Regions from separate parts of the Streptomyces sp. NPDC086147 genome, predicted to be linked through region 1. Evidence: riboswitches for the same ligand, from Rfam matches in the RefSeq annotation. Region 1 holds a riboswitch; the other holds the start of a gene.

Evidence for each region. Region 1 has a riboswitch for glycine ahead of gcvP (aminomethyl-transferring glycine dehydrogenase). Riboswitches for the same ligand answer to the same signal wherever they lie in the genome.
Region 2: linked by a shared signal. The riboswitch ahead of gcvT (glycine cleavage system aminomethyltransferase GcvT) and the one ahead of gcvP (aminomethyl-transferring glycine dehydrogenase) in region 1 are both predicted to bind glycine.

The regions. Positions count from the first base shown of each region.
Region 1 is NZ_JBFBJO010000002.1:3,694-18,687, forward strand. It holds gene AB0398_RS04850 (DUF881 domain-containing protein) at 22-948, shown strand; gene AB0398_RS04855 (small basic family protein) at 945-1,277, shown strand; gene AB0398_RS04860 (DUF881 domain-containing protein) at 1,481-2,506, shown strand; gene AB0398_RS04865 (FHA domain-containing protein) at 2,589-3,530, shown strand; gene AB0398_RS04870 (MerR family transcriptional regulator) at 3,562-4,302, shown strand; gene AB0398_RS04875 (bifunctional nuclease family protein) at 4,368-4,841, shown strand; gene AB0398_RS04880 (MerR family transcriptional regulator) at 5,034-5,651, shown strand; gene AB0398_RS04885 (DNA polymerase IV) at 5,707-7,155, shown strand; gene AB0398_RS04890 (PRC-barrel domain-containing protein) at 7,297-7,671, opposite strand; glycine riboswitch at 7,784-7,883, shown strand; gene gcvP (aminomethyl-transferring glycine dehydrogenase) at 8,062-10,947, shown strand; gene AB0398_RS04900 (DUF5999 family protein) at 11,030-11,236, opposite strand; gene AB0398_RS04905 (hypothetical protein) at 11,569-12,159, opposite strand; gene AB0398_RS04910 (glutamate--cysteine ligase) at 12,640-14,139, shown strand; gene AB0398_RS04915 (CPBP family intramembrane glutamic endopeptidase) at 14,294-14,994, shown strand, end outside.
Region 2 is NZ_JBFBJO010000001.1:764,246-779,239, forward strand. It holds gene AB0398_RS03615 (Ig-like domain-containing protein) at 1-53, shown strand, start outside; gene AB0398_RS03620 (enoyl-CoA hydratase-related protein) at 138-905, shown strand; gene AB0398_RS03625 (ATP-binding protein) at 999-1,505, shown strand; gene AB0398_RS03630 (EF-hand domain-containing protein) at 1,974-2,189, shown strand; gene AB0398_RS03635 (L-serine ammonia-lyase) at 2,392-3,762, opposite strand; gene glyA (serine hydroxymethyltransferase) at 3,922-5,190, opposite strand; gene gcvH (glycine cleavage system protein GcvH) at 5,223-5,603, opposite strand; gene gcvT (glycine cleavage system aminomethyltransferase GcvT) at 5,681-6,805, opposite strand; glycine riboswitch at 6,973-7,087, opposite strand; gene AB0398_RS03655 (AAA family ATPase) at 7,239-7,901, shown strand; gene AB0398_RS03660 (enhanced serine sensitivity protein SseB) at 8,027-8,767, shown strand; gene AB0398_RS03665 (enhanced serine sensitivity protein SseB C-terminal domain-containing protein) at 8,953-9,723, shown strand; gene AB0398_RS03670 (ABC transporter substrate-binding protein) at 9,954-11,624, shown strand; gene AB0398_RS03675 (ABC transporter permease) at 11,714-12,718, shown strand; gene AB0398_RS03680 (ABC transporter permease) at 12,715-13,674, shown strand; gene AB0398_RS03685 (ABC transporter ATP-binding protein) at 13,681-14,682, shown strand; gene AB0398_RS03690 (oligopeptide/dipeptide ABC transporter ATP-binding protein) at 14,679-14,994, shown strand, end outside.

The DNA of each region.
Region 1 (14,994 bases):
CGACGTGCGACGATGTGCGGCATGTCGCAGCAGCCCCCCGTTCGGAGCACCGGTTCACCACCGCCGCGACCGGACGCGTCCATGTCGCTGCTGAACAATGTGATCGACCACGCCCTCGACGACGGGTACGCCGAGGCGACCGCCCGGCGGGCCGCCGAGGGCGGTGGGCTGCCCCGCAGTCTGCGGGCGAAGCTCGGCGTCGCCGCCGGCCTCCTGCTCGCGGCCGCCGTGGTCACCGTCGGCGCGGCCGAGGCGCGGGTCTCCGCGCCGGTCGTCGCCAAGGAGCGGCAGGAGCTGATCGACCGGATCGAGACGGAGTCCTCGGAGGCCGACGGCCTGGAGCAGGACGTCGAGCGGATCCGGGCCGAGGTCGGGGAGCGCCAGAGGCAGGCGCTCCAGGAGTACGGCGGCGACCAGGCCGAGCTGGTGGCGCTGCTCTCGGGGGCGACGCCGGTGCACGGCCCCGGGGTGAAGCTGGTCGTCGACGACGCCAAGGACACCGACACCGGTGGCGGCGGACCGAGGGAGAGCAGCGGCTTCGCCGACACGGGCCGGGTCCGCGACCGGGACATGCAGCGCGTGGTCAACGGGCTGTGGGAGTCGGGCGCCGAAGCGGTCGCGATCAACGGGCAGCGGCTGACGTCGCTGTCCGCGATCCGGGCCGCCGGCGACGCCGTACTGGTCGACAACAAGCCGCTGGTGCCGCCGTACACCGTCCTCGCGATCGGGAACGGGCAGAAGCTGAGCACCGCGTTCCAGGACAGCGCCGACGGGCAGTACCTGCACGCGCTGGTGGAGAACTTCGGGATCAGGAGCAGCATCTCCGCCGAGGGCGACGTGCGCCTGCCGGCCGCGCCGAGCCTGACCGTACGTACCGCAGAGCCGAGGGGGGCCGGGGCGACGCCCTCCGGTCGGGCCACGGCCGACACAGGGAAGGGCACATCGTGATCGCCGTACTGGGCTTGATCGTCGGAGTGGTGGTCGGACTGTTGGTCCGCCCCGAGGTTCCGGCGGTGGTCGAGCCCTATCTTCCGATCGCCGTGGTCGCCGCCCTCGACGCGGTCTTCGGCGGGCTGCGGGCCATGCTCGACGGGATCTTCGTCGACAAGGTCTTCGTGGTCTCCTTCCTGTCCAACGTGGTCGTGGCCGCCCTGATCGTCTTCCTCGGCGACAAGCTGGGCGTGGGCGCGCAGCTGTCGACCGGTGTGGTCGTCGTCCTCGGCATCCGGATCTTCTCCAACGCGGCCGCCATCCGGCGCCACGTCTTCCGGGCGTGAGGCCGATGAGCGAGAACCCGCAGGACCCGCGGAACCCCCAGGACCCGCAGAGTCCGCAGAAGCCTCGGAGCCCTCGGGCTCCGCAGGGCCCGCAGAGCCCGCAGGACCCCCGGAGGCCCCGAGGGCCGGAGGAGCGGCGGCTTTCCGGGGAGCCCGAGGGGGCCGGGGCTCCGGGAGGACCTGCGGCGCCCCGGAGGCCCGGTATGCCCGACGTGCCCGAGGACGTGGACACCCAGGTCTTCCGGAAGGTGGAGAAGCATCCGCCCGCCGCCCACCCCCACCAGCACCGGAAGCCCACGGGCGGGGGCGCTCCCGGCGCGGTTCCCGACTCGCCCGCGGCGTCCGGGAGGCCCGTCGCGCCCGGAAACCCCGCGGCGCCCGGAAGCGCGGACCGGGGCGTACGGAAGCCCGTGACGCCTCCTCCTGCGGCCGAGGCGCCTCCGGTGGCCGGAACGCCCGCCGAGGCACCCCTCGCCGCCGAGCCGCCGGCCCCGTCCGCCCGGGACGAGCGGGGCGGGCGGCGCAGGCTGGTCTCCGCGCTGTGGCCGCCCCGGGTGACCCGGGCCCAACTCGTCGTCGCACTGCTCCTGTTCGGCCTCGGGCTCGGTCTGGCCATTCAGGTCTCCTCGACCAGTGACAACAGCGCCCTCCGGGGCGCGCGCCAGGAGGACCTGGTGCGGATCCTCGACGAGCTCGACGACCGCACGCAGCGCCTGGAGGACGAGAAGGCCCGGCTGGAGAAGCAGCGTTCCGAGCTGGAGTCCAGTTCGGACCAGGCCGAGGAGGCGCGCAAGCAGACCCAGGAGAAGGAGCGGCAGCTCGGCATCCTGGCCGGCACGGTCGCCGCCGAGGGCCCCGGCATCACGCTGTCCGTCGGCGACCCCACCGGGGCCGTCGAGTCGGACATGCTGCTCGACGCCATCCAGGAGCTGCGGGCGGCGGGCGCGGAAGCGATCCAGGTCAACGGTGTCCGGGTGGTGGCGGACAGTTATTTCACCGGCAGCGGTGACGACATGCGGATCGATGGAACGCAGGTGGCCGCTCCGTACGTCTTCAAGGTCATCGGCAAGCCGGAGGATCTGGAGCCCGCGCTCAACATCCCCGGCGGTGTCGTGCAGACCCTCGAGAAGGAGCAGGCCGCGGTCACGGTGGAACGGTCGCCGAAGATCGTCGTCGACGCCTTGCGACCTGCGAAGCGGCCTGACTACGCTCAGTCGTCCTCGCAGTGAGGAGGCGTACGAGGGGGGTCCCGCGACAAGGGCTGGGCCTTGCGGGGGGTCGGCGCATCACAACGGTGGTGCGTGGTGGAAACTGTCCGGAGGATACGGACGTTGTGAAGGTGTCCGGGTCGGCAGGTGTGATGGATCTCGGTTCGTCCTGCCCCACGGGCGGGTCTGTTTCGGTCAAGGGGAATCGCCCGTGAAGTTGTTTGCGAAGTTGTTCGGCAAGAGCGCACGCGAGGACGGCGGCAACGCCAGGCACCGCGCGCCGCGCCACGCCCAGAGTGAGGAGCAGGGCGGCGAGCGCCCGCTCTTCCGTGACGAGGTCGGGGGACAGGGCGGTGACATTCCGGGCGGACCGGGCGCGTCTTCTGTTGACCCCGCCGGGGCCGCCCGCATAGGTTTCGGAGAACCATCGACCTCAAGTACGGGTGGAGGGTTTTCCCCCGACCCGTATGCGACACAGACCTCCGCGGGGCAGCCGCGGCAGGAGGACGCGTCCATGCCGGTGTGTACGAGGTGCGGTCACCGCAACGCGGCCGACAGCCGCTTCTGCTCCCACTGCGGCACGCCGCTGCGCGGTGGGATCGCTCCCGAGCGCGCGTCGGAGACGACGTCCACGATCTCCATCTCGGGCCTGGAGGCCTACGATGCCGAGGTCACCGGCCAGACCGCGCTGCCCTCGCTCTCTCCGGAGGCGCTGGCGGCCGTGGAGGCGCTGCCGCCTGGCTCCGCGCTCCTCGTGGTGCGCCGGGGTCCGAACTCCGGCAGCCGGTTCCTCCTCGACGGGGAGCTGACGACGGCCGGCCGTCACCCGCAGAGCGACATCTTCCTGGACGACGTCACGGTCTCCCGGCGGCATGTCGAGTTCCGGCGGGGTCAGGACGGCAGTTTCACCGTCTCGGACGTCGGCAGCCTCAACGGCACGTACGTCAACCGCGAGCCGATCGACTCGGTCGTCCTGTCCAACGGTGACGAGGTGCAGATCGGCAAGTACCGGCTGGTCTTCCATTCGAGCCAGCGGGGCGTGTGACGCCTCGGGGAACCCCCTTCAGGGAAGGTCCATGCTGCGAACACCGACGGGCGGTGCCGGATCCGGCACCGCCGCCGCGGGCGACATGGTCAGCATCGGCACGGTGCTGAGCCTGCTGCGCGACGAGTTTCCCGAAGTGACCATCTCCAAGATCCGGTTCCTGGAGGCCGAGGGGCTCGTCGAGCCCCGGCGGACGGCCTCCGGGTACCGGAAGTTCGGCCCGCAGGACGTGGAGCGGCTCGCCCGCATCCTGCGGATGCAGCGGGACCACTACCTTCCGCTGAAGGTCATCCGCGAGCACCTCGACGCCCTCGCCCGGGGCGAGGAGATCAGCCTCCCGGCCCCGGGGCGCCGACGGGACCTCCTGGAGGGCCCCTGGGAGCAGGAGGCGGAGCCGTCGGCCGCCGCGCGGCTCGGACGGGCCGAGCTGCTCGCCGCCGCCGAGGTTACCGAGGCCGAGCTCGCCGAGTGGGAGTCGTACGGTCTGATCGCCGAGACGGAGGGCGGGGGGTACGACCCCGAGGCCGTCACCGTCGCCCGGCTCGTGGCGGATCTGGGGAGATTCGGCCTGGAGCCCCGCCACCTGCGGGCCGTGAAGGCGGCCGCCGAACGCGAGGCCGGGCTGATCGAACAGGTGGTCGCGCCGCTGCGCCGGCACCGCAATCCGCAGACCAGGGCCCATGCGGAGGCCACCGCCATGGAACTGGCCGCGCAGTCGGTGCGGCTGCACGCGGCCCTGATGCAGATCGCCCTGGGCATCCGCTCGCAGTGACCTCGTGAGCGGCCTCGGAGGGGCCCGACTATCCAAACCGGTCGGGCACGTCCTAGGGTTGCTGTGTGAACGAGCTCGACGTTGTGGGTGTCCGAGTGGAAATGCCCTCCAATCAGCCGATCGTGCTCCTACGTGAAGTGGGAGGCGATCGTTACCTCCCCATCTGGATCGGACCGGGGGAGGCGACCGCGATCGCCTTCGCGCAGCAGGGGATGGCCCCTCCGCGACCGCTGACGCACGACCTGTTCAAGGACGTGCTGGAGGCCGTGGGACAGGAGCTCACCGAAGTCCGCATCACGGATCTGCGTGACGGGGTCTTCTATGCCGAACTGGTCTTCGCCAGCGGCGTCGAGGTGAGCGCCCGGCCGTCCGACGCGATAGCGCTGGCCCTCCGGACCGGGACGCCGATCTTCGGCAGCGACGGTGTCCTGGACGACGCCGGCATCGCGATTCCGGACGAGCAGGAGGACGAGGTGGAGAAGTTCCGCGAATTCCTCGACCAGATCTCACCGGAGGATTTCGGGACCAACAGTCAGTGAGAACGAGCGGTGCGGCCATGGGCCGTTCGCGGGGTGCTGTCAGAGCATTCGAGTAGCCTTTCCCCGGAGAGAGACACGGGAAACCACTCTCAGGGTGATTATCACTCGGCGTGCCGAGTGTGGCGATCGTTGACGCACCCCGAGTGACTGCCTACCTTCGTGTGGGCAGGTCAAGGACGGAGGGTCGGCGTGATGAGCAGCGCGGACGGTACGGCGGGCAGCTCCCTCGGACGGGCGTCCGGGGAGAACGGTCCGTATCCGCTTCACGGCAGAGTGGGCGACTTCGGTACGGAGGCCGGTACGGGCGCGGCGGACGAGGTGATCGGTTACCGCGGCCCCACGGCGTGCGCGGCCGCCGGGATCACCTATCGCCAGTTGGACTACTGGGCGCGCACCGGACTCGTGGAACCGAGCGTGCGGCCCGCTTACGGGTCGGGTACGCAGCGGCTCTACAGCTTCCGTGACGTCGTCGTCCTGAAGATCGTCAAGCGTTTTCTCGACACCGGGGTGGCCCTGCAGAACATCCGGGCCGCGGTGCAGCACCTGCGGGCCCGGGGCTTCCGGGACCTGGAGCGGATGACGCTCATGAGCGACGGGGCCACGGTCTACGAGTGCTCCTCGCCGGACGAGGTCGTCGATCTGCTCCAGGGCGGTCAGGGCGTCTTCGGCATCGCCGTCGGAGTGGTCTGGCGGGACGTGGAGGCGGCGCTCTCGCAGCTCCACGGGGAGCGGGTGGACACCGGCGAGACGCTGGTGGGGCACAACCCCGGCGACGAGCTGGCCCGGCGGCGCCGGGACCGGGCGGTCTGAGCCGGCCCGGGGCCGTCGCGGGGCGTTGTCAGTGGGATGAGGGAGCATCGGAGGCGTGAGAACCGCGCCGACGATCCTGCATCTCGACATGGATGCGTTCTTCGCCGCCGCCGAGCAGGCGGCGAAGCCCAGCCTGCGCGGAAAACCCGTGGTCGTGGGCGGGCTCGGGCCCCGGGGCGTGGTCGCCACCGCGTCGTACGAGGCGCGCCGCTTCGGAGTCCACTCGGCGATGCCGATGGGCCAGGCGCGGCGGCTCGCGCCGAACGCGGCCTATCTCGTGCCGCGCTTCGCCTTCTACCGGTCGATCAGCGAGCAGGTCATGCGGCTGCTCGGGCTGCTGTCCCCGCTCGTGGAGCCCCTCAGCCTCGACGAGGCCTTCGTGGACCTAGAGGCGGGGGACGTCGCCCGCGACACGGCCGGTGCGCGGGCGGCGGGGGAGCGGCTGCGGGCCGACATCCTCGCGACGACCGGGCTCACCGGGTCCGTGGGGCTCGCGGGGTCCAAGATGCTCGCGAAGATCGCCTCCGAGCAGGCGAAGCCCGACGGACTCGCCCTCATAGAGCCGGGCACCGAGCGGGAGCTCCTCGGACCGAAGTCCGTGCGGATCCTGCCCGGGGTCGGGCCGGCGACCGGGGAGCACCTGCGGCGGGCCGGGATGACGACGGTGTCCGACCTCGCGGAAGCGGGCGAGGACGAACTCGTACGGCTCCTCGGGCGGGCGCACGGGTCCTCGCTGTACCGGATGGCCCGGGGGCACGACGACCGGCCCGTGGTGGCCGAGCGGGACGCCAAGTCCGTCTCCGTCGAGGACACCTTCGCCGTGGACCTGCACGACCGGGTGCGGATCCGGGGCGAGGTCGAACGGCTCGCGGAGCGGTGCGTGGAGCGGCTGCGGGCGTCGGGGCACTCGGGGCGGACGATCGTCCTGAAGGTGCGGAGGTTCGACTTCTCGACGCTGACCCGCTCCGAGACGCTGCGGGGGCCGACGGACGCGCTCGGGGTCGTGCGGGAGGCGGCGGGGCGGCTGCTCGAATCCGTGGACACCACGGGGGGCGTGCGGCTGCTCGGGGTGGGGGTGAGCGGGCTCGCGGACTACACGCAGGAGGATCTGTTCGCCCAGGCGGAGCCGGTGGGGGAACGGGACCAAGAGGGCGCCGGCGCTGTTCCTGCGGTGCCGGTGGCCCCGGTGGCCGAGCCGGCCAGGCCTGTCGAGCGGCACTGGGCGCCCGGGCACGACGTGCGGCACGTGGTCCACGGGGCCGGGTGGGTGCAGGGGAGCGGGCTCGGGCGGGTCACGGTGCGGTTCGAGGAGCCGGGGTCGGCGCCGGGGCGGGTGCGGACGTTCGCGGTGGACGATCCGGAGCTGGAGGCGGGGGAGGCGTTGCCGCTGGTGCGGGACCCTGTGCCGGGGGCGGTGCCCGTGCCCGCGCCGTCGGCGGCTGCGGGCCGCGGGGGTGCGCCCGGCCCGGCGGCCGGGCCGGATTCCCACCCGCACCACCTGTGACGGTGGGTGGGGGGAGGTGCGGGTTCTCCCGTGAGCGGTGTCGCGACGTCGGCGGCTGCGGGCCGTGAGGCGTTTTCGGCCGCGGGGCTCGCCTGCTCGTCGCCCGTGGCGACGGGCGGGTGTGCCGGGGCCGGTTCCGGGTCAGCCGCCGTCCTGACCCGCCAGGCGGCCGAAGTCCTTGTCCGGGACGTCCGTCGGGGGCGGGGGGAGCGCGAGGCTGTAGTGCCGGTAGAGCTGGAGTTCCTGCTCCGGGGAGAGGTGGCGGCCCACGCCGAAGTCCGGGGCGTCCTTGATGAGGGCGCGTTCGAACGGGACGTGGAGGCCGTCGTCGAGCAGGTCGCTCGGCTCCAGGGGGACGAAGGCGTCCCGGCTGAACAGGCCGGTGCGGACCGCGGCCCACTCCGGGACGCCCGTCGCGTCGTCCAGGTACACCTCGTCGACGGTTCCGATCTTGTGTCCGTTCCGGTCGTACGCCTTGCGGCCGATCAGGCTGCGCGGATCGATGTCGGTCTGCACGGTCCCTCCAACTGGTCGCAACTCCTCTACCCCCTACCAAAGGGCACATCCGGGATGTCGGCCACTTGAGCGAAGGGAGTGCCAACCGCGCTGGTAGGCTGGGTGTGGCTGTCGACCCCGTGCGGGAGAGTCCCCCGGAGAAACCTTCCGGTGGGCGCCGAAGGAGCAAATCCTCCCCGGAATCTCTCAGGCCCCTGTACCGCGCGGACGAGGTCACTCTGGAAAGCAGAGCGGATGTCCGACGGCATGCGCTCTCACCGACGGTGAAAGCCGGCGTGCCGCGAGGCGTGCCGGTGAAACTCTCAGGTTGAGATGACAGAGGGGGAGGCCGTCCGGGTACCCGCGCCGTGGTGCCCCTCGCAGGTCGTGACGACCAGGAGGCCTCCGTACATGACCGCCAACCGCATTCCGCTCTCCGAGCTCGAGCAGGGCATCCCCTTCGAACAGCGGCACATCGGGCCCGACGCCGAGGCCCGGGCCAAGATGCTCGCCCAGGTCGGTTACGGCTCGCTCGACGAGCTCACGGCCGCCGCGGTGCCGGACGTGATCAAGAACGCCGAGGCGCTGGGCCTGCCGGCCGCGCGCACCGAGGCCGAGGTGCTCGCCGAGCTGCGCGCGCTCGCCGACCGCAACCAGGTCCTCGCCCCGATGATCGGCCTCGGCTACTACGGCACCTTCACCCCGCCGGTCATCCTCCGGAACGTGATGGAGAACCCCGCCTGGTACACGGCCTACACGCCGTACCAGCCGGAGATCTCTCAGGGCCGCCTGGAGGCCCTGCTGAACTTCCAGACGATGGTGGCCGACCTGACCGGCCTGCCCACCTCCGGCGCCTCCCTGCTCGACGAGGGCACCGCCGCCGCCGAGGCCATGGCGCTGTCCCGCCGCGTCGGCAAGGTGAAGAAGGGCGTCTTCCTGATCGACGCCGACGCCCTGCCGCAGACGATCGCCGTCATCGAGACCCGCGCCGAGCCGACCGGCGTCGAGGTCGTCGTCGCCGACCTGAGCGAGGGCATCCCGGCCGAGATCGCCGAGCGCGGCGTCTTCGGCGTGCTCCTCCAGTACCCCGGCGCCTCCGGTGCGGTCCGCGACGTCAAGCCGCTGATCGACGCGGCCCACGAGCTCGGCGCGATCGTCACCGTCGCCGCCGACCTGCTCGCCCTCACCCTGCTCACCTCGCCCGGCGAGCTCGGCGCCGACATCGCCGTCGGCACCACCCAGCGCTTCGGCGTCCCGATGGGCTTCGGCGGCCCGCACGCCGGTTACATGGCCGTCCAGGACAAGCACGCCCGCTCCCTGCCCGGCCGCCTCGTGGGCGTCTCCGTCGACGCCGACGGCAACCGCGCCTACCGCCTGGCCCTCCAGACCCGCGAGCAGCACATCCGCCGCGAGAAGGCCACCAGCAACATCTGTACCGCGCAGGTGCTGCTCGCCGTCATGGCCGGCATGTACGCCGTCTACCACGGCCCCGAGGGCCTCAAGGGCATCGCGCTGCGCACCCACCGGTACGCCGCGATCCTCGCCGCCGGTCTGCGCGCCGGGGGCGTCGAGCTGACCGAGGACGTCTTCTTCGACACCCTCACCGCCCGCGTGCCCGGCAAGGCCGACGCGGTCGCCGCCGCCGCCCGCGAGGCCGGCGTCAACCTCTACCGCGCCGACGCCGACCACGTGTCGGTCTCCTGCGACGAGACCACCACGCGCGAGCAGCTCGCCGCCGTCTGGGCCGCCTTCGGCGTCACCGCCGACGCCGAGGCCCTGGACGCCGCCACCGAGGACGCGCTGCCCGCCGGTCTGCTGCGCTCCGACGCGTACCTGACCCACCCGGTCTTCCACGCGCACCGCTCCGAGACCTCGATGCTGCGCTACCTGCGCCGCCTCGCGGACCGCGACTACGCGCTCGACCGCGGCATGATCCCGCTCGGCTCCTGCACGATGAAGCTGAACGCGACCACCGAGATGGAGCCGGTGACCTGGCCCGAGTTCGGCCAGATGCACCCCTTCGCCCCGGTCGGGCAGGCCGAGGGCTACGTCACGCTCATCACCGAGCTGGAGGAGCGCCTCGCCGAGGTCACCGGCTACGACAAGGTGTCGATCCAGCCCAACGCCGGTTCGCAGGGCGAGCTGGCCGGCCTCCTCGCCGTCCGCGCGTACCACCGGGCCAACGGCGACGAGCAGCGCACCGTCTGCCTCATCCCGTCCTCCGCGCACGGCACCAACGCCGCCTCCGCCGTGATGGCCGGCATGAAGGTCGTCGTCGTCAAGACCGCCGACGACGGCGAGGTCGACGTCGAGGACCTGCGGGCCAAGATCGCCCAGTACCGCGACGAGCTGTCCGTCCTGATGATCACCTACCCGTCCACGCACGGCGTGTTCGAGGAGCACGTCGCGGACATCTGCGCCGAGGTCCACGAGGCCGGCGGTCAGGTGTACGTCGACGGCGCCAACCTCAACGCCCTGGTCGGCCTGGCCAAGCCCGGCCACTTCGGCGGCGACGTCTCGCACCTGAACCTGCACAAGACCTTCTGCATCCCGCACGGCGGCGGCGGCCCCGGCGTCGGCCCGGTCGGCGTCCGCGCCCACCTCGCCCCGTACCTGCCGAACCACCCGCTCCAGCCCACCGCGGGCCCGGAGACCGGCGTCGGCCCGATCTCGGCCGCCCCGTGGGGCTCCGCCGGCATCCTGCCGATCTCCTGGTCGTACGTGCGCCTGATGGGCGGCGAGGGCCTCAAGCGCGCCACCCAGGTCGCGGTGCTCGCGGCGAACTACATCGCCAAGCGCCTGGAGCCGCACTTCCCGGTGCTCTACACCGGTCCGGCCGGTCTGGTCGCCCACGAGTGCATCGTGGACCTGCGCCCGCTGTCCAAGGCGACCGGCGTCACCGTCGACGACATCGCCAAGCGCCTCATCGACTACGGCTTCCACGCGCCGACGATGTCCTTCCCGGTGGCCGGCACGCTGATGATCGAGCCGACCGAGTCCGAGGACCTGACCGAACTCGACCGCTTCTGCGACACGATGATCGCGATCCGGGCCGAGATCGAGAAGGTCGCCGCGGGCGAGTGGCCGGCGGAGGACAACCCGCTGCGCAACGCCCCGCACACCGCGGCCGCGCTCGGCGGCGAGTGGAACCACGCGTACACCCGTGACGAGGCGGTCTTCCCGGCGGGCGTCTCGGCCGCCGACAAGTACTGGCCGCCGGTGCGCCGCATCGACGGCGCCTTCGGCGACCGGAACCTGGTCTGCTCCTGCCCGCCGCTGGACGAGTACGACCACTGAGGCCGGGGCCTTCACGACGAGGGCCGAGGGCCGGTCCGGAGAGTTCTTCTCCGGACCGGCCCTCGGGCTTCGCGCCGCCCCGTCAGGCGGCGGTCGTCACCCGGCCCGCCGTGAGCGGCCGGTGCGGAGCGATGATCTGCCCGTCCGGCAGGAGCTCACCGGTGTCCTCGAAGAGCAGGACGCCGTTGCACAGCAGGCTCCAGCCCTGCTCCGGGTGGTGTGCCGTCAGTCGGGCCGCCTCGCGGTCGGCGGAGTCGGCGGTGGGACAGGCGGGCTGGTGCTGGCACATGGGTGGGTTCTTTCGCTGCGTCGTAGTGGATGTCCTGCGGCTCTGCGCGTTCATGGCCGCCCCCGGCGGTCGGTTCGGTTCCGGTCCAAGTCTTGCCCCCGGGACGGACTTCCGCAGGGATTTCGCGGCAGCTCGTCCTCTTCGGGGAGGACGCGTCACCCGCAGGGGCGGTTCAGCTCAACCACCCCGTCCCTTCGGGTGGTTCGGGGTGGCCCGAGCGGGCTAGTCCGTAAGGGCGGGGTGTTCGGACGCTGCGTTCGGGCGGACTTTTCGGACAGCAGTGCGCCCCGTGATCCTGTCGGGTCACGGGGCGCGGGCGCGCGTGCGGTGGATCAGGCGGGCGCCGCCGAGCCCAGGAGGGGCGGCGGCGCGAGGCGCGTGCTGAGGACGGGCAGGAGGTCGGCGACCGGGTACGGGCGGTGGGACGCGATCCCCGGCGGTGCGGGGGCCAGGGGCACCAGCAGGTCGGCGGCGTCCGGGACGACGGTGGTGCCGTCCGTCTCCGGGTCGGCGTGCAGCCAGAGGGTCAGCATGTAGAGCTCCGGTACGGAGAGCAGCCGGGGCTGGTACGCGACCGGCAGGCCCTCGGCCTGGTGCAGGGCCCGTTCCGTGGCGGAGACGTACGGCCCCTCGAAGAAGTGCGAGAAGGACCAGCCGTCCGGGGTGAGCATGGTGTCGGCGGCGGCGATCGTCCGCTCCCCGTTCCTGATCAGGAAGCGCCACCCGGCGAGCCGGGTGCGGGGAGGGTGTCCCGGGGCTCCGGTGATGCCCAACACGTGTACGGGCAGCGGGAGTTCGGGGCTCAGTGGTCCCTGCGCGGCCCGCAGGGCGGGTGTGCGCGCCTCACGGACGGCGGTCGGTGAGCCGAGCGCCGCGAGGACGCTGCGGAGGGCCGGCGCGGGGGCCGGGGAGGGTCGGAGCATGGTGGGTCGCCTCTCGCTCAGGAGACACGGTGACGCGTGGGCAGGTACGACGGCGCTGTCGGCGGCGGGGCCAGAGAGGGGCCATGGGGCCATGGCCGGGCGCCAACACTCTGCCTCGTCCGCGGAGTTTATACGACATGTGTTCACACAGTGTTTCCGCTAGACGTCGCCGATATTCCTGACAAGGCGTCATCAGGTCGTCATCGAGGGGCGTCCGAGCGGAATCATGAGGACGATACCGCTCCCACCTGCCCGTACCGCGAGGAGCCGGTCGGCTGAATTACGACCCCGAATTCCGGGACAATATGACATTGGTATATGTCGTCTGTTCCATGCCCGTGGAATGTGCCGTTGGAGTGCTGCATCCAGCCTATCCTCCGGCAGGTGCGTTCCGCAGGCGTTGTGGATCAGAGAGGTGGGCATCATGGTCCGTGACGCGCGGCCGCCGTGACGGCCGCCCACCCGGGGAAGGACGCTTCGATGGGCGAGAAGGTCGTGGCCGACGGGTTCGGCCCGTCCGACCGGCAGCAGTACCGGAGGAAACTCCAGCAATGTCTGGCGGGGCTCGCGAGGCTCCTGGCGGAGAAGAGGTTCGACCGGCCGCGCAATCTCATGGGCGTGGAGATCGAACTCAATCTCACCGGCGCCGACGGACTGCCCCGCATGCTGAACGGGCCGGTTCTCGAAAAGATCGCGAGCCCCGATTTCCAGACGGAACTCGGAATGTTCAACCTCGAAGTGAACATCGCCCCCCACCAGCTGGAGGGGCGCGTATTCGACCGGCTCGCGGAGGAGATCGGAGCCGGAATCGGGTACGCCGACCGCAAGGCGGCGGAGCTCGACGCGGGCGTCGTCATGATCGGCGTGCTGCCCACCCTCGAACAGCACGACCTGGTCCCGGAGAACCTGTCGGACAACGACCGCTACGCCCTCCTCAACGACCAGATCCTCGCCGCACGGGGCGAGGACTTCATCCTCGACATCCACGGCGTCGAACACCTCCGCTGCACCTCGGAGTCGATCGTCCCCGAGGCCGCCTGCACCTCGGTCCAGCTCCACCTCCAGGTGACCCCGGCCCGGTTCGCCGCCGTCTGGAACGCGGCGCAGGCCGTCTCCGGGGTGCAGATCGCGCTCGGCGCCAACGCGCCCTTCGTCTTCGGCCGCGAACTGTGGCGGGAGTCCCGCCCGCCCCTCTTCCAGCAGGCCACCGACACCCGGCCGCCCGAGCTCCAGGCCCAGGGGGTGCGGCCGCGCACCTGGTTCGGGGAGCGGTGGATCGACTCGGCGTACGACCTCTTCGAGGAGAACCTCCGCTACTTCCCCGCCCTCCTCCCCCTCCACGACGACGAGGACCCGCTACTCGTCCTCGACCGGGGCGGGGTGCCGCGCCTCCAGGAACTCGTCCTGCACAACGGCACGGTCTACCGCTGGAACCGGCCGGTGTACGGCCTGGTCGACGGCGTCCCGCACCTGCGGGTCGAGAACCGGGTCCTGCCGGCCGGGCCGACCGTGACCGACGTGATCGCGAACGCCGCCTTCTACTACGGCCTGGTGCGCGCGCTCGCCGACGAGCCCCGGCCCGTGTGGAAGCGGATGGCCTTCGAGGACGCCGAGGCCAACTTCGACACGGCCTGCCGCCACGGCATCGAGGCGGAGCTGCGCTGGCCCCGGCCGGGGCGCGCGGGCGGCGTCGCCACCCTGCCGGCCGTACGGCTCGTCCTCGACGAACTGCTGCCGCTCGCCGCGTCCGGGCTCGACGCCTGGCACATCGAACCCGCCGACCGCGACCTCTACCTCGGGGTGATCGAACAGCGCTGTCTGCGGCGGGTGAACGGCGCCTCCTGGCAGGTCGGCACCTTCCACCGGGCCCTGGAGTCGGGCCTCGACCGGAAGACGGCGCTCGCGGCGACGACGCGCCGGTACCGGACGCTCATGCGGGAGGGGGAGCCGGTGCACACCTGGCCGGTGGGCATCCACTGACGCGCCTCCCGGCCCCCGTCCCTTCCCCGGGCGGTTCATGGGCGATCATGTCCAGACGGTCCGGGTCGTCGTGGTCCGGTCCGCCCGGGAAGCGTCGCCCGGGACGTGTCGTCGGGGAAGTGAAGTGGAGACAGGTGTGGTGTCGGAGCAACGAGTGAGGGACGACTGCCCGCCCCCCGGAGGCCTGCCGCGCACGGTGCTGCGCTCCGAGACGCTCATCGTGCTCGCCCTCTCGCTCGGGGCGAGCGCGGTCTCGGCCCTCATCAGCTTCATCGGCTCGCTGACCAGGCCCGGCGCGCTGAAGGAGCAGGCGGCGACGCTCAACGGCTCGTACGCCCCCGGACGGCCCTGGCTCGACCTGTCCTGGCAGCTGTTCGGCATCGCCACGGCGCTCGTGCCGGTCGTCCTCGTCGCCCACCTCCTGCTGCGGGAGGGCGCAGGGCTGCGGGCCATCGGCTTCGACCGCACCCGCCCGTGGCCCGACCTCGGGCGCGGGGCGCTGGTCGCGGCGGGGATCGGGAGCGCCGGACTCGCCTTCTACCTGGCGGCGCGGGCGACCGGGTTCAACCTGACGGTGGTGCCCGAGTCGCTGCCGGACGTGTGGTGGAAGTACCCCGTCCTCATCCTGTCGGCGATCCAGAACTCCGTCGTGGAGGAGGTGATCGTCGTCGGCTACCTGCTGCGCAGACTGGGGCAGTTGGGGTGGACGCCGATGGCCGCCCTGGTGGCCAGCTCGGTGCTGCGCGGCTCGTACCACCTCTACCAGGGCGTCGGCGGCTTCATCGGCAACGTGGTGATGGGCGTGGTCTTCGTCCTGCTGTACCGCCGCTGGGGCCGGGTCGGGCCGCTGGTCGT
Region 2 (14,994 bases), on a different contig from region 1:
CGGAGAACGGCCTCAACGGCTGGAACATGCCGTGGTCGGAGTGGACCGCCTAGGCGTTCCCGAGCTTTTCGGCGGGGCCCGGTGCTGTGAGCAACAGCACCGGGCCCCGCCGCGTTAACGACCTCTAACCTTCTCCCATGACTGTGAACCTCGAAGTCGCCGAAGGCGTCGGCACGATCCGCCTCGACCGTCCCCCGATGAACGCCCTGGACGTCGCCACCCAGGACCGGCTGCGCGAGCTCGCCCAGGAGGCGACCGACCGCGACGACGTGCGGGCCGTGGTCCTGTACGGCGGCGAGAAGGTGTTCGCGGCCGGCGCGGACATCAAGGAGATGCAGGTCATGGACCACGTGGCCATGGTCAATCGCTCCCGCGCCCTCCAGGACGCCTTCACCGCCGTCGCCCGCATCCCCAAGCCGGTCGTCGCCGCGATCACCGGCTACGCGCTCGGCGGCGGCTGCGAGCTGGCGCTCTGCGCCGACTACCGGATCGCCGCCGACAACGCCAAGCTCGGCCAGCCCGAGATCCTGCTCGGCCTGATCCCGGGCGCGGGCGGCACCCAGCGCCTCTCCCGCCTCGTCGGCCCCTCCAGGGCCAAGGACCTCATCTTCACCGGCCGGATGGTGATGGCGGACGAGGCCCTCTCCCTCGGCCTGGTCGACCGGGTCGTCCCGGCCGCCGAGGTGTACGAGCAGGCGCACGCGTGGGCCGCGAAGCTGGCGCATGGCCCGGCCGTCGCCCTGCGGGCCGCGAAGGAGGCGGTCGACCAGGGCCTGGAGGCCGACATCGACACCGGTCTCGCCATCGAGCGCACCTGGTTCGCCGCCCTGTTCGCCACCGAGGACCGGGAGCGCGGGATGCGCAGCTTCGTCGAGGAGGGCCCGGGGAAGGCGAAATTCGGCTGACCTGACCGAAAGCGGCCCGCAGGAGGGTCCGCCGGGGGTCGATTCCGGCGGAACGGCCTCCGCGGGCCGCTCCGTGCGGCCATGATGAGGGGCATGGCGGGCCTGGAGGACAGGGAACAACCACGGCGGCGCGCGAGCGCCGCCGCGGAGCGGTGGTCACTGACCGCGGACGACCAACAGGCCGCCGAAGCGGTGGAGTTGTACGGCAATCCGGCGGAGGGCGACGTCCGGTTGCCGTCCCTGCCCGAGTCCGCGTGGGTGGCCCGCAGGCTCACGCAGCACGTGCTGATGAACCAGTGGGGGCTGGGACCGCAGCTCACCGAGCACGCGGTCCTCCTGGTCTCGGAGCTGGTGGGCAACGCCGTCCGGCACACCGGTGCACGGGTCTTCGCGCTCCGGTTGCAGAAGGGCCGGGGCCGGATCCGGGTCGAGGTGCGCGACCCCTCGCGCGGGCTGCCCTGTCTGATGCCGGTGCACGAGCTGGACACGAGCGGCCGGGGGCTCTTCCTCGTCGACAAGCTGGCGGACCGGTGGGGCGCGGACCTGGCGCCGCGCGGCAAGACGACCTGGTTCGAGATGCGGGTCGCGGACCGCCCCTGACCCCCGCGGCGACCCGGCCCCGGACGCACGGAAGCCCCCGTGCGCCGTGGTGGGGCGAGCTGGGGGCTTCCGTGTGAGGCGCCGTGGACGGGGGGGTGTATCCACGGCCGCTGTGTCGACCTGGCCCGGGTCAATGGGGGTCGTGTCAACGACTATGTCAGACAAGTGCCCGATCACCAAAAGTCCCTAGCGGGGCAAAATCGGGCAAATATGAATACTTTAACTGTGAATCGTTGGTGACATGTGGCACCTGCCTTGTAAACAGTGAATGGCTATGCGGTTCATTGTGTGTTTCCCCGGGTCGTCCGCATGCTGGACGCCCGACATTGATGTACGAAAGCCCTTGGATCACCCCAACCGGCACCGATGGGGCCCGGTGACCCCTCGCACCGGGACCACCCGCATCGGGCGGCGGCGGGACGGCTAATCTGACCCCCGTCAGACAAGCACCATGAAGGGGCGGAAACAGTGGCGGACATCGAGTCGGCACGCACGGCATTCAACCGGTACGACGTGGACGGGGACGGCTTCATCACCGCCGCGGAGTACAAGAGCGTGATGGCGCAGCTGGGCGACTTCAACGTCACCGAGACGGTCGCCGAGGCGCTCATCAAGCAGCGCGACGACAACGGCGACGGCCGGCTGTCGTGGGACGAGTTCTGGTCGCACCTCAGCAAGGCCTGATCCGCCCGCCCGGACGGGCCGCGCGACCCGCGGTCGCCGCCCGTCCGGGGCCACCGGCTTCGTCGACCGCCTCCACGCCGTGGTCCTCGACGCTTCCAGGACCCCTCCGCGGCTCAGCGCCCTCGAAGGCGACATCGAGATCGCGCGCGTGCTGCGCGGGCGCGCCTGAGCCCGTACGGCGGCCCGCCGGAGGCCGGCGGCCTCAGCACTCGATGATGTTCACCGCGAGGCCGCCGCGCGCCGTCTCCTTGTACTTCACGCTCATGTCGGCGCCCGTCTCCTTCATGGTCTTGATGACCTTGTCCAGGGAGACCAGGTGGCTGCCGTCGCCGCGCATCGACATCTTCGCCGCCGTGACGGCCTTGACCGCCGCCATGCCGTTGCGCTCGATGCACGGGATCTGGACCAGGCCGCCGACCGGGTCGCAGGTCAGGCCCAGGTTGTGCTCCATGCCGATCTCGGCCGCGTTCTCCACCTGCTCCGGGGAGCCGCCCAGGACCTCGGCGAGGGCGCCCGCCGCCATCGAGCAGGCCGAGCCGACCTCGCCCTGGCAGCCGACCTCGGCGCCGGAGATCGAGGCGTTCTCCTTGAAGAGCATGCCGACCGCGCCGGCCGCGAGGAGGAAGCGGACCACGCCGTCCTCGTCCGCGCCCGGGACGAAGTTCATGTAGTAGTGCAGGACGGCGGGGATGATGCCGGCCGCGCCGTTCGTCGGGGCGGTGACCACCCGGCCGCCCGCCGCGTTCTCCTCGTTCACCGCCATCGCGTACAGGGTGATCCACTCCATGGCGTGCGCCGCCGGGTTCCCCTCGGAGCGCAGCTTGCGGGCGGAGTTCGCGGCGCGCCGGCGCACCTTCAGGCCGCCGGGCAGGATGCCCTCGCGGGACATGCCGCGCGAGACGCAGGACTGCATGACCCGCCAGATCTCCAGGAGGCCCGCGCGGATCTCGTCCTCGGTGCGCCAGGCCTTCTCGTTCTCCAGCATCATCGCGGAGATCGACAGGCCGGTCTCCTTCGCGAGGCGGAGCAGCTCGTCGCCGGTGCGGAAGGGGTACTTCAGGACCGTGTCGTCCGGGACGATCGGGTTCTCGCCCGCCACCGCGTCCTCGTCGACGACGAAGCCGCCGCCCACCGAGTAGTACGTCTTCTCCAGGACGAGCCCGCCCTCCGCGTCGTACGCGAAGACCGTCATGCCGTTGGCGTGGTACGGGAGCGCCTTGCGCCGGTGCAGGACCAGGTCGGCGTCGAAGTCGAAGGGGATGTCGTGGGCGCCGACCAGGTTGATCCGGCCGCTCGCCTTGATCCGCTCGAACTCCTCGTCCGCGTGCTCGACGTCGACCGTGCGGGGAGAGTTCCCCTCCAGGCCGAGCAGGACGGCCTTCGGGGTGCCGTGGCCGTGGCCGGTGGCGCCGAGCGAGCCGTACAGCTCCGCCCGCACCTTCGCCGTGTGGGCCAGCAGGCCCTCGTTCTTCAGCCGGCGGGCGAACATCCGGGCCGCGCGCATGGGGCCCACCGTGTGGGAGCTCGACGGGCCGATGCCGATCGAGAACAGGTCGAAGACCGAGATGGCCACGGGAGGACTCCTTGTGGGGCTGGACGTCGTTGTCTGCCGGGGTGGTGCAGAGAAGGCGTGCGGGCGGGGGACATGGGTCGGGGCACCGCGCCCGTTGTTCCAGTGTGCGCGGTGCCCCGGATGTCCGTACGAACAAAAGCGTACGAAATTACTAAGGTGTCACTTCAGGCCGGGGTACAGCGGGTGCTTGTCCGCCAGGGCGGTCACCCGGGCCTTGAGGGCCTCGGCCTTCTCGGCGTCGAAGCCCGGCTTCAGGGTCTCGGCGATGACGTCCGCGACCTCGCGGAAGTCCTCGGCCCCGAAACCGCGGGTCGCGAGCGCCGGCGTGCCGATGCGCAGGCCCGAGGTGACCATCGGGGGACGCGGGTCGTTCGGGACCGCGTTCCGGTTGACCGTGATGCCGACCTCGTGGAGGCGGTCCTCGGCCTGCTGGCCGTCCAGCTCCGAGTCGCGCAGGTCGACCAGGAGCAGGTGCACGTCCGTGCCGCCGGACAGGACCGAGACGCCGTGGGCCTTCACGTCGTCCTGGACCAGGCGCTCGGCGATGATCCGGGCGCCGTCCAGGGTGCGCTGCTGGCGCTCCTTGAACTCCTCCGAGGCCGCGACCTTGAAGGAGACGGCCTTGGCCGCGATCACGTGCTCCAGAGGGCCGCCCTGGAAGCCCGGGAAGACGGAGGAGTTCAGCTTCTTCGCGAACTCCTTCTTCGCCAGGATGATGCCGCCGCGCGGGCCGCCGAGCGTCTTGTGCGTGGTGGAGGTCACCACGTCCGCGTGCTCGACCGGGTTCGGGTGCAGACCGGCGGCGACCAGGCCCGCGAAGTGGGCCATGTCGACCCACAGGTAGGCGCCGACCTCGTCCGCGATCCGGCGGAACTCCGCGAAGTCCAGCTGGCGCGGGTACGCCGACCAGCCCGCGATGATCACCTTCGGGCGGTGCTCCTTGGCGAGGCTCTCGACCTCGGCCATGTCGACCAGACCGGCCTCGTCCACGTGGTACGCGACCACGTCGAACTGCTTGCCGGAGAAGTTCAGGCGCATGCCGTGGGTGAGGTGGCCGCCGTGCGCCAGGTCCAGGCCCAGGATCGTGTCGCCCGGCTGGGCGATCGCGAAGAGGGCGGCCTGGTTCGCGGAGGCGCCGGAGTGCGGCTGGACGTTGGCGTACTCGGCGCCGAACAGGTCCTTGACGCGGTCGATGGCGATCTGCTCGGCCACGTCGACGTGCTCGCAGCCGCCGTAGTAGCGGCGGCCCGGGTAGCCCTCGGCGTACTTGTTGGTGAGGACGGAGCCCTGGGCCTCCATGACCGCGACCGGAGCGAAGTTCTCCGAGGCGATCATTTCCAGGGTGGACTGCTGACGGCGGAGCTCGGCGTCGACGGCGGCGGCGACGTCGGGGTCCAGCTCGTGGAGGGGAGTGTTCAGAAGCGACATGAATCGATCCCTAAGGGGTCTCGGGCCCGGTCTCAGTTCCCGGCGGAGAACGCGGCGTACTCGTCGGCGGTGAGCAGGTCGTCCGGCTCACCCGCGACGCGCACCTTGAACAGCCAGCCACCCTCGAACGGAGCCGTGTTCACCAGCGACGGGTCGTCCACCACGTCCTGGTTGGCGGCGACGACCTCACCCGAGACGGGGGAGTACAGGTCGCTCACGGACTTCGTCGACTCCAGCTCGCCGCAGGTCTCGCCCGCGGTGACGGTGTCGCCGACCTCGGGGAGCTGGGCGTAGACGACGTCACCGAGCGCGTTGGCCGCGAACTCGGTGATGCCGACGGTCGCGACGCCGTCCTCGGCGTCCGACAGCCACTCGTGCTCCTTGGTGTACCGCAGCTGCTGGGGGTTGCTCATGACCTGATTCTCCTGGATCGGGGGAGTGCTGATGAACGTCGGTCTTGCGGGGTGAGACGCGGAGTGGGACGGACGCGTCACTTCCGGCGCTTGTAGAACGGCAGCGCCACGACCTCGTACGGCTCGTGGGTGCCCCGGATGTCCACACCTACACCCTGGGTGCCGGGCTCCGCGTGCGCCGCGTCCACGTACGCCATCGCGATCGGCTTTCCGAGGGTCGGGGACGGGGCCCCGGAGGTGACCTCGCCGACGACCTCGCCGTCCTTGACGACGGAGAACCCGGCGCGCGGGACCCGGCGGCCCTCGGCGATCAGGCCGACCAGCTTGCGCGGCGGGGCGGTCTCGGCGCGCTCGGCGGCCTTCTCCAGGGCCTCGCGGCCGACGAAGCGGCCCTCGTTGGTCGTCTTCTCGAACTTCACGACCCGGCCGAGACCGGCGTCGAAGGGGGTGAGGGAGGTGGTCAGCTCGTGGCCGTACAGCGGCATGCCCGCCTCCAGGCGGAGCGTGTCGCGGCAGGACAGGCCGCAGGGGATCAGGCCGACGCCCTCGCCGGCCGCGGTCAGCGCCCGCCACACGCCCTCGGCGTGCTCCGGCTTCAGGAAGAGCTCGAAGCCGTCCTCGCCGGTGTAGCCGGTGCGGGCGATCAGCGCGGGCACGCCCGCGACCGTGCCCGGCAGGCCGGCGTAGTACTTCAGGCCGTCCAGGTCGGCGTCGGTGACCGACTTCAGGATGCCGGGGGACTCCGGGCCCTGGACCGCGATCAGGGCGTACGCGTCGCGGTCGTCGCGGACCTCGGCGTCGAAGCCGGCCGCGCGCTCGGTGAGGGCGTCCAGGACGGTCTGGGCGTTGGAGGCGTTGGCGACCACCATGTACTCGGTCTCGCCCAGGCGGTAGACGATCAGGTCGTCCAGGATGCCGCCGTCCTCGCGACAGATCATCGTGTACCGGGCGCGGCCCGTGCCCACCGTGGAGATGTTGCCCACGAGGGCGAAGTCGAGCAGCTCGACGGCCTGCGGTCCGGTGACGGTGATCTCGCCCATGTGGGAGAGGTCGAAGAGGCCGGCCCGGGTGCGGACCGCGGTGTGCTCGTCGCGCTCGCTGGCGTACCGCAGCGGCATGTCCCAGCCGGCGAAGTCGGTCATGGTCGCGCCCAGCGAACGATGCAGGGCATCGAGGGCGGTCAGGCGGGGGGCAGAGGTCATGGGGTGGCTCCCGGGTCCCAAGGGCGTTCGGTGACGAAGACATGACGGGCGAGGACGTCCTCCCCATCTGTCATGGAACCTGAGAGGTTCACCGGGGTCATCTCGTCACCGAGATCCCGGCTTGCACCTTGGGTGGGGACACAGGGTGTCCCGCTTTTCAGATCTGCCTCATCCACGCGGTACGGGGCCTGAGAGATTCAAGGGAGGGTCTTGCTCCTTCGGCGCCCGGACGCACCGGGTGGTCACCCACTCCGTGGTCCGGAACTCTCCCGCGCGGATTCGAACGGCCGGTATGCGGTTGTACAGGCGACCGTGGGCGCCTGGCGCGCACATCATTGCACGCGGTGTCGGCGCGGCAAATCGCTTGTGCCCCATTACCGTTTCTTTACACTTCTTGGGAAGGGTCTCCTGAGGCCCGGCAGGGGGAGAGGCTATGACGTTCCAGCACACCGGCGCGTATGCGACGAGTACCGGCATACCGTCCCCACGGGCCCGCGCCCGGACCCGGAGACGGGACCGGGCCCTGCGGGACCTGCGCGAGCGCGGCGGCCGGGGCCCCCGAGCCCTCGTGTTCGCGGCCGGGGACCTCGTGGTCGTCTCCGGGCTGCCCGGCAGCGGCAAGTCCACCCTGATGAAGCGGACCGCCGGGGGCCGGGGCATCGACTCCCAGGACGCCCGGGAGCGCTGGGAGGCCCGGATGCCCCGCCTCCTGCCGTACGCCCTCTACCGCCCCCTGGTCCGGATCGCGCACTACGCCGGGCTGCGCCGCGCCATGCGCTCCGGCGCGGGCGTGGTCGTGCACGACTGCGGCACCCAGTCCTGGGTGCGCGGCTGGCTCGCCCGCGAGGCCCGCCGCCGGGGGAGCGACCTGCACCTGGTCCTCCTCGACGTCACCCCGGACACCGCCAGGGCCGGGCAGCACGCCCGGGGCCGGGGCGTCTCCGCGTACGCCTTCGCCCGGCACCGGCGCGCGGTCGGCCGGCTGCTGCGGGCCGCCGAGACCGGCCGGCTCCCGCACGGCTGCGCCTCGGCGACCCTGCTCGACCGGGACGCCGCCGACACCCTCCGGACGATCACCTTCGGGGAGGCGGCCTGACCCTCCGCACGGCGCGTCCGGGGCGCTCGTACCCCTCTCTTCCGGCCACGGCGGCGCCGGGGTGGCGTTAGGGTGCTGCCGGGCGGCCGGGTACGGCAGGCCGTGCGGAGAAGGGGAGCGGGACCGTGGACGTGACGTGGCCGGGCAACGAGCTCGAAGAGGTCCTCGCCGCCTCGCTCGGCAACCCCGAGGCGGGCGGCCGCCTCGTCGAGGTGCTGGGCCGCAGCCCGGTCTGGATCCCCCTGCCCAACGGCGGCGGCCCCGACAGCACCGACCTGGACCTCGCCACCATGGAGATCGACGGCGCGGCCTACGTCCCCGTCTTCAGCTCCGAGCAGCAGTTCCGCGCCTGCGCCGGCGACCACATGTCCTTCGCCGTCGCCCCCGCCCGCGACTTCGCCCGCGGCCTGCCCCCGCAGCTCGGCATCGCCGTGAACCCCGGCGGCACCGTCGGCGTCCCGCTGCCCCCGCCCGCCGTCGCCGAGCTCTGCCGCGCCGGCCGGACCCCGCTCGACGGCCCCGCGTCCGGCGGCCGCGTCCGGCTCTTCGAGCCCGACTGGCAGGACGACCCCGTCGACTTCCTCGCCGCCGCCTCCGCCGAGTTCGAGGCCACCGGCGTCGTCACCAGCGCCCGCCGGGCCCTCGCCAGCGTCGAGGGCACCGAACCGGCCCTCTTCATCGGCGTCCAGCTCTCCCGCTGGGAGGGCGCCGACCGCACCGCGCCCCTGGACGCCCTCGGCCGGGCCCTCGGCCGCGTCGAGGTCGCCTGGCCGGTCAACCTGATCCTGCTCGACATGGCACAGGACCCGGTGGGCGACTGGATGGTGGACCGGGTCCGCCCCTTCTACCAGCGCGCCGCCGTGTGAGCGGCACCCTGTTCAGGGCCTGCCCGGCGGGTCATGGCCGGGTCCGCGGCGTCCGGCCCTGACCCGCCGGGCAGGCCCTAAGCTGAACTGATTCGACGGGACCGGTTCGACGGAACGGTTCGACGGCCGCACCTGACCCGGCGGCCGTACAGACGTGGTGGACGAAAAGAGGGGCGGGACCCAGGGTGAGTGCGTCAGGCACCGCTGCGGCCGGTCAGGTCGAGCACATGCTGCGCCAGGTGGCGCCCGGACGCTACGACGCGTACGAGCAGCTGCTGCACGCCCTCGCCGACGGCGAGCTCCGGATGCTGCTCTGGCAGGGCTCGCCCGGCTCGCCCGACGCCCAGTACGGGAACATGGAGGTCGAGGGCTTCGGCTACGCGCCCTGCGTCACCTCCGTCCAGGAGCTCGCCGCCTCCGGCTGGAACCGCGCCCACGAGCGCGTCACCGGCCGCGAGATCGCCCGTGCCCTCTACCCCGACCGCTGGGGCGTCTGGCTGAATCCGCACGCCCCCGGCGGCGGCGTCGGCATCCCCTGGGCCGATCTGCGCCGGATCGCCACCGGCCTCGACCGGATGCCCGCCGGACCGCTGCGCGTCACCGAGCCCGCCCTGGAGATCCCGCAGTTCTACGCCCTGATCACGCAGAACGCGCACCGCACCCCGGCCGTCCGGGCGCTGCGCCGCGGCTGGGTGCAGCCCGCGCTCGGCTCCCCGTACCTGGTCATCGGGCTCGACCTGTACGACACCTCCCCGGCGGCCGTCGACACGGTCCGGTCGATGATGCGCCAGTCCATCGGCTCCGTCCCCGACGGGCTGCCCGTCTCGACGGTCGCCCTCTCCGACGCGTACGACCCGGTGGCGCTCTGGCTGCGGGCGAACGCGCGCCCCTTCTACGACCGCGAGGCGCACGCCGCCCCGCCTGCCCCGGGATACGGCTATCCGCCCCGAGCGTGACCGGAAGACCGGGATGGCCGATCTGTCCGGTCGTGACACCTCCCGTTAACTCGCCCGCGCGCCAAGGGTGTTCGCCCAGGCCACGCACTTGTCCCGGAACTGCCCGGTTTGGCAAGTGTCCGGGTCTCGACTAGGTATCACCGTTATCCGGACTGTTCTCCAGCTCGTTGCCCGTGGGTAGTGTTCGGCCGGTCAAGACCTCTCCACACGGCTGATCCTGGGGTGGCCCCATGCGAATATTCAATTCCCGTACCGTTCGGGCGATCACGGTGGTGGCTGCCGCCGCGCTCGTCGCGACGGGCTGCTCCAGCGAGCGCGGAAAGGACGGCGCGAAGGGCGGTGCGAAGGACACCTTCGTGTTCGCCGGCGCCGGTGACCCCGGTTCCCTGGACCCCGCCCTCGCGAGCGACGGCGAGACCTTCCGGGTGACCCGGCAGGCCTTCGAAGCACTCCTGGAGCACGAGTCGGGAGGCAGCAAGCTCGTCGGCGGCCTCGCCGAGACGTGGTCCGCCAACCCCGCCGGCACGGTGTGGACGTTCAACCTGCGCAAGAACGTGAAGTTCCACGACGGCGAGGCGTTCAACGCCGCCGCCGTCTGCGCGAACTACGACCACTGGTTCAACTGGAAGGGCACCTACCAGTCCAGCTCGGTCTCGTACTACTGGCAGTCCATCATGGGCGGCTTCGCGAAGAACGAGGACGCCGAGGCGCCGAAGCCCAACTACAAGTCCTGCACGGCGAAGGACGAGAACACCGCGGTCATCGAGGTCAACGAGCCCTCCGCGCAGCTCCCCGGCGGCTTCTCCCTCCAGGCCCTCGCGATCCACTCGCCGAAGGCGATCAAGGAGTACGTGAAGCAGGACGCGTCCGCCAAGGGCGACGCCATCACGTACCCCAAGTACAGCCAGGAGGCCGGCACAGTCGCCGGCACCGGCCCGTACAAGATCACGAAGTGGAACAAGGGCAACAAGGAAGTCACCCTGGAGCGCTTCGACGACTACTGGGGCGACAAGGCCAAGGTGAAGAACCTGGTCTTCCGCACGATCGACACCGAGGAGGGCCGCCGCCAGGCGCTCCAGGCCGGTGACATCGACGGCTACGACCTGGTGTCGCCCGCGGACGTGAAGACCCTGGAGAAGGAGGGGTACAACGTCCCGACGCGTGACGTCTTCAACCTCTTCTACGTCGGCATGAGCCAGGAGAAGAACGCGGCGCTCAAGAAGCCCGCGGTCCGCCAGGCCATCGCCCACGCCATCGACCGCGAGAACCTCGTGAAGACCCAGCTGCCCGAGGGCGGCAAGGTGGCCACGCAGTTCATGCCCGACACCATCGCGGGCTACTCGGACAAGGTGAAGACGTACGCGTTCGACACCAACAAGTCCAAGGAGCTCCTGAAGGGCGCCGGCGAGTCCGCCCTCAAGGTCGAGTTCTGCTACCCGACCGAGGTCACCCGCCCGTACATGCCCGCCCCGCAGGACATGTTCGAGCTGATGAAGGCCGACCTGGAGAAGGCCGGCGTCACCGTCACCCCGAAGCCGATGAAGTGGGCCCCGGACTACCTGGACGCCACCGAGGCCGGCTCGTGCGACCTGCACATGCTCGGCTGGACCGGTGACTTCAACGACGGCTTCAACTTCATCGGCACCTGGTTCGCCGGGTACGACAAGCAGTGGGGCTTCAAGGAGCCGAAGGTCTTCGACGCCGTGAACGGCGCCTCCAAGATCGCCGACCCGGTCAAGCGCGTCGAGGCCTACAAGGCGGCCAACCAGGCGATCATGGAGTACCTGCCGGGCCTCCCGATCTCCTCCTCGCCCCCGGCCATCGCGTTCGGCAAGAACGTCAACCCGCCGAAGGTCTCCCCGCTGACGCAGGAGAACTTCGCCGAGGTCTCCTTCAAGTAATCGTCACCCGAGCGGGATCCGCCCGGCCACGTCGGACGTGGCCGGGCGGATCCCGCTTCTCACGCACACGCAAGAAAGGGGCACGCGGGGTGCTGCGACTCGTCGTACGAAGACTGCTACAGCTCATACCCACCCTGCTCGGCCTGTCGGTTCTGCTCTTCCTCTGGCTGAACCGGCTGCCCGGCGGACCCGCCTCAGCGATCCTGGGCGAGCGGGCGACCGAAGCCGAAGTGGCACGCATCAACCGGGCGCTGGGACTCGACCAGCCCGTCTGGGTGCAGTACGGCCGCTTCCTCAAGCGGATCCTGGACCTGGACCTCGGCACCTCCACCCAGACCGGACAGCCGGTGTGGGACGAGTTCGCGCTGCGCTTCCCGGCCACCGTGGAACTCGGCGTCGCCGCCATCCTCATCGCCGTCGTCGCCGGCATCCCGCTCGGCTACCTCGCGGCCAAGCGCCGCGGCGGCTGGCTGGACGTCGCCTCGGTCTCCGGATCGCTCGTCGGCATCTGCATCCCGGTGTTCTTCCTCGCCATGATCCTCAGGGGCCTCCTCGCCGTCGAACTCGGCATCTTCCCGAGCTACGGACGCCTCTCCACCGGACTCGACGCGACCAGCGTCACCGGGTTCGCCGTCCTCGACGGCCTCCTCACCGGAGAGTTCGACGCGTCCTGGGACGCGATCATGCACCTGGTCCTGCCGGCCGTCACCCTCGCCTCCATCCCGCTCGCCGTCATCGTCCGGATGACCCGCGCCAGCGTGCTCGAAGTGCTCGGCGAGGACTACATCCGCACCGCCGAGTCCAAGGGCCTGGGGAAGAACGTCGTCCGCGTCCGCCACGTGCTGCGCAACGCGCTCCTCCCGGTGATCACCGCGATCGGCCTGCTCACCGGCAGCCTCCTCTCCGGAGCGGTCCTCACCGAGTCGGTCTTCTCCTTCGGCGGCATCGGCTCCTTCATCCGCACCTCCATCGACGCCCGCGACTACCCGGTGCTCGTCGGCTTCATCATGTTCATCGCGATGGTGTACGTCCTCATCAACCTGCTGGTCGACCTGGCGTACAGCCTCATTGACCCGAGAGTGCGGGTGCACTGACCGTGAGCACCAAGACAGAGAAGATCGACCGCCTCGCGGCGCTCACCCAGCGGAACGAGGCCACCGTCGGCGCCAGCCTGTGGCGCGAGGCCTTCCGGCGCCTGCGGGCGAACAAGATGGCCGTCATCGGCGCCGTCATCATCGCGCTGTTCGCCCTGGTCGCCGTCGTCGGCCCCTGGTTCGCGCCCTACTCGCCGACCGCCCAGACCTGGCGCGGCGAAGTCTTCGCCAACCAGGGCAAGTTCGTCGGCATGCGGGGCGAGAACTGGTTCGGCCTCGACCACCTGGGCCGCGACCTGTTCTCCCGGATGCTCGTCGGCGCCCGGCAGACCCTCCTCGTCGGCGTGGTCTCGATGCTCATCGGCCTGGTCGTCGGCGCGCTGATCGGCATGCTCTCCGGCGCCGCCGCGACCCTCGGCGGCAAGCCGGGCCAGCGGATCGACACCGTGGTGATGCGCTTCATCGACATCATGCTGTCCCTGCCGTCGCTGCTCCTCGCGGTCTCGATCGCCGCGGTCATGGGCCAGTCCCTCACCACGGTGATGATCGCCGTCGGCGTCGTGCAGATCCCGATCTTCGCCCGTCTGCTGCGCGGTTCGATGCTCGCCCAGGGCGGCGCGGACTACGTGCTCGCCGCGAAGGCCCTCGGCGTGCGGAAGAAGCGGATCGTCGTCACGCAGATCCTGCCGAACTCGCTGAGCCCGGTCATCGTGCAGGCGACGCTCAGCCTCGCCACCGCCATCATCGAGGCCGCGGCCCTCTCCTACCTGGGCCTCGGCAACCCCGACCCGGCGATCCCGGAGTGGGGCGTCATGCTCTCCCAGGCGCAGCGGTTCTTCGACAACGAGCCGATGATGGCCGTCTACCCGGCGGTCGGGATCATCATCACCGCCCTCGGCTTCACCCTCCTCGGCGAGGCCATGCGCGAAGCCCTCGACCCGAAGCTGCGAGGCTGAAGTCCCATGGCACTTCTTTCGGTTGAAGAACTCACCGTCACCTTCGGCGGCCGGGGCCGCACGCCGTCCACCGCGGTGGACGGGGTCTCCTTCGACGTCGACCAGGGACAGGTCGTGGGCCTGGTCGGCGAGTCCGGCTGCGGCAAGTCGGTGACCTCGCTGGCCCTGATGGGCCTGCTGCCGCGCAAGGGCGTCACCGTGGGCGGGCGCGCCGTCTTCGACGGCACCGACCTGCTGGGCCTGAGCGAGAAGAAGATCCGCGACATGCGCGGCAGCCGGCTCGCGATGATCTTCCAGGACCCGCTCTCCTCGCTGAACCCGGTCGTCCCCATCGGTGTCCAGGTCACCGAGATCCTCCGGCGCCACCGGGGCATGAAGGGCGAGGCCGCCCGCAAGGAGGCCGCCCACCTGCTCGACCGGGTCGGCATCCCCGACCCGACGCGGCGCCTGAAGGAGTACCCGCACCAGCTCTCGGGCGGCATGCGCCAGCGCGCGCTCATCGCGATGGCCGTGGCGTGCGCGCCCCGGCTGCTCATCGCCGACGAGCCGACCACCGCGCTCGACGTGACCATCCAGGCCCAGATCCTGGAACTGCTCAAGGAACTCGTCGACCAGGAGGGCACCGCCCTGCTGATGATCACCCACGACCTGGGTGTCGTCGCCGGCCTCTGCGACCAGGTCAACGTGCTGTACGCGGGCCGGGCGGTGGAGTCCGCGGCCCGCCGCGAACTGTTCGCGCACCCGACCCACCCGTACGCGCACGGCCTGCTCGGCTCCATCCCGCGCCTGGACGCCCCGCGCGGCGAGCCGCTCCGGCCCATCCGCGGATCCATCAACGACAAGATCGCCTGGGCCGACGGCTGCGCCTTCGCGCCCCGCTGCGACTCCTACACGATGGAGTGCCTGACCGGCACGCCCGAACTGACGGAACCGCGCGCGAAGGACCACCGGGTCCGCTGCGTCAACCCCGTCCTCCCCGCCCAGGCCGAGTCGGAGGTGCCGGCATGAGCCTGCTCCAACTCAACGATGTGAAGGTCCACTTCCCCGTCAGGAAGGGCGTCCTCTTCAACCGCACGGTCGGCCACGTCTACGCCGTCGACGGCATCTCGCTCAACGTCGAGGCCGGCCAGACGTACGGCCTCGTGGGCGAGTCCGGCTGCGGAAAGACGACGCTCGGCCGGGCCGTGCTGCGCCTCGTCGACGTCACCGACGGCGAGATCGTCCTCGACGGCACGGACCTGGCCAAGCTGCCCGACGAGGAGATGCGCCGGTTCCGCCGCCGCCTCCAGATGGTCTTCCAGGACCCGCTGGGCAGCCTCA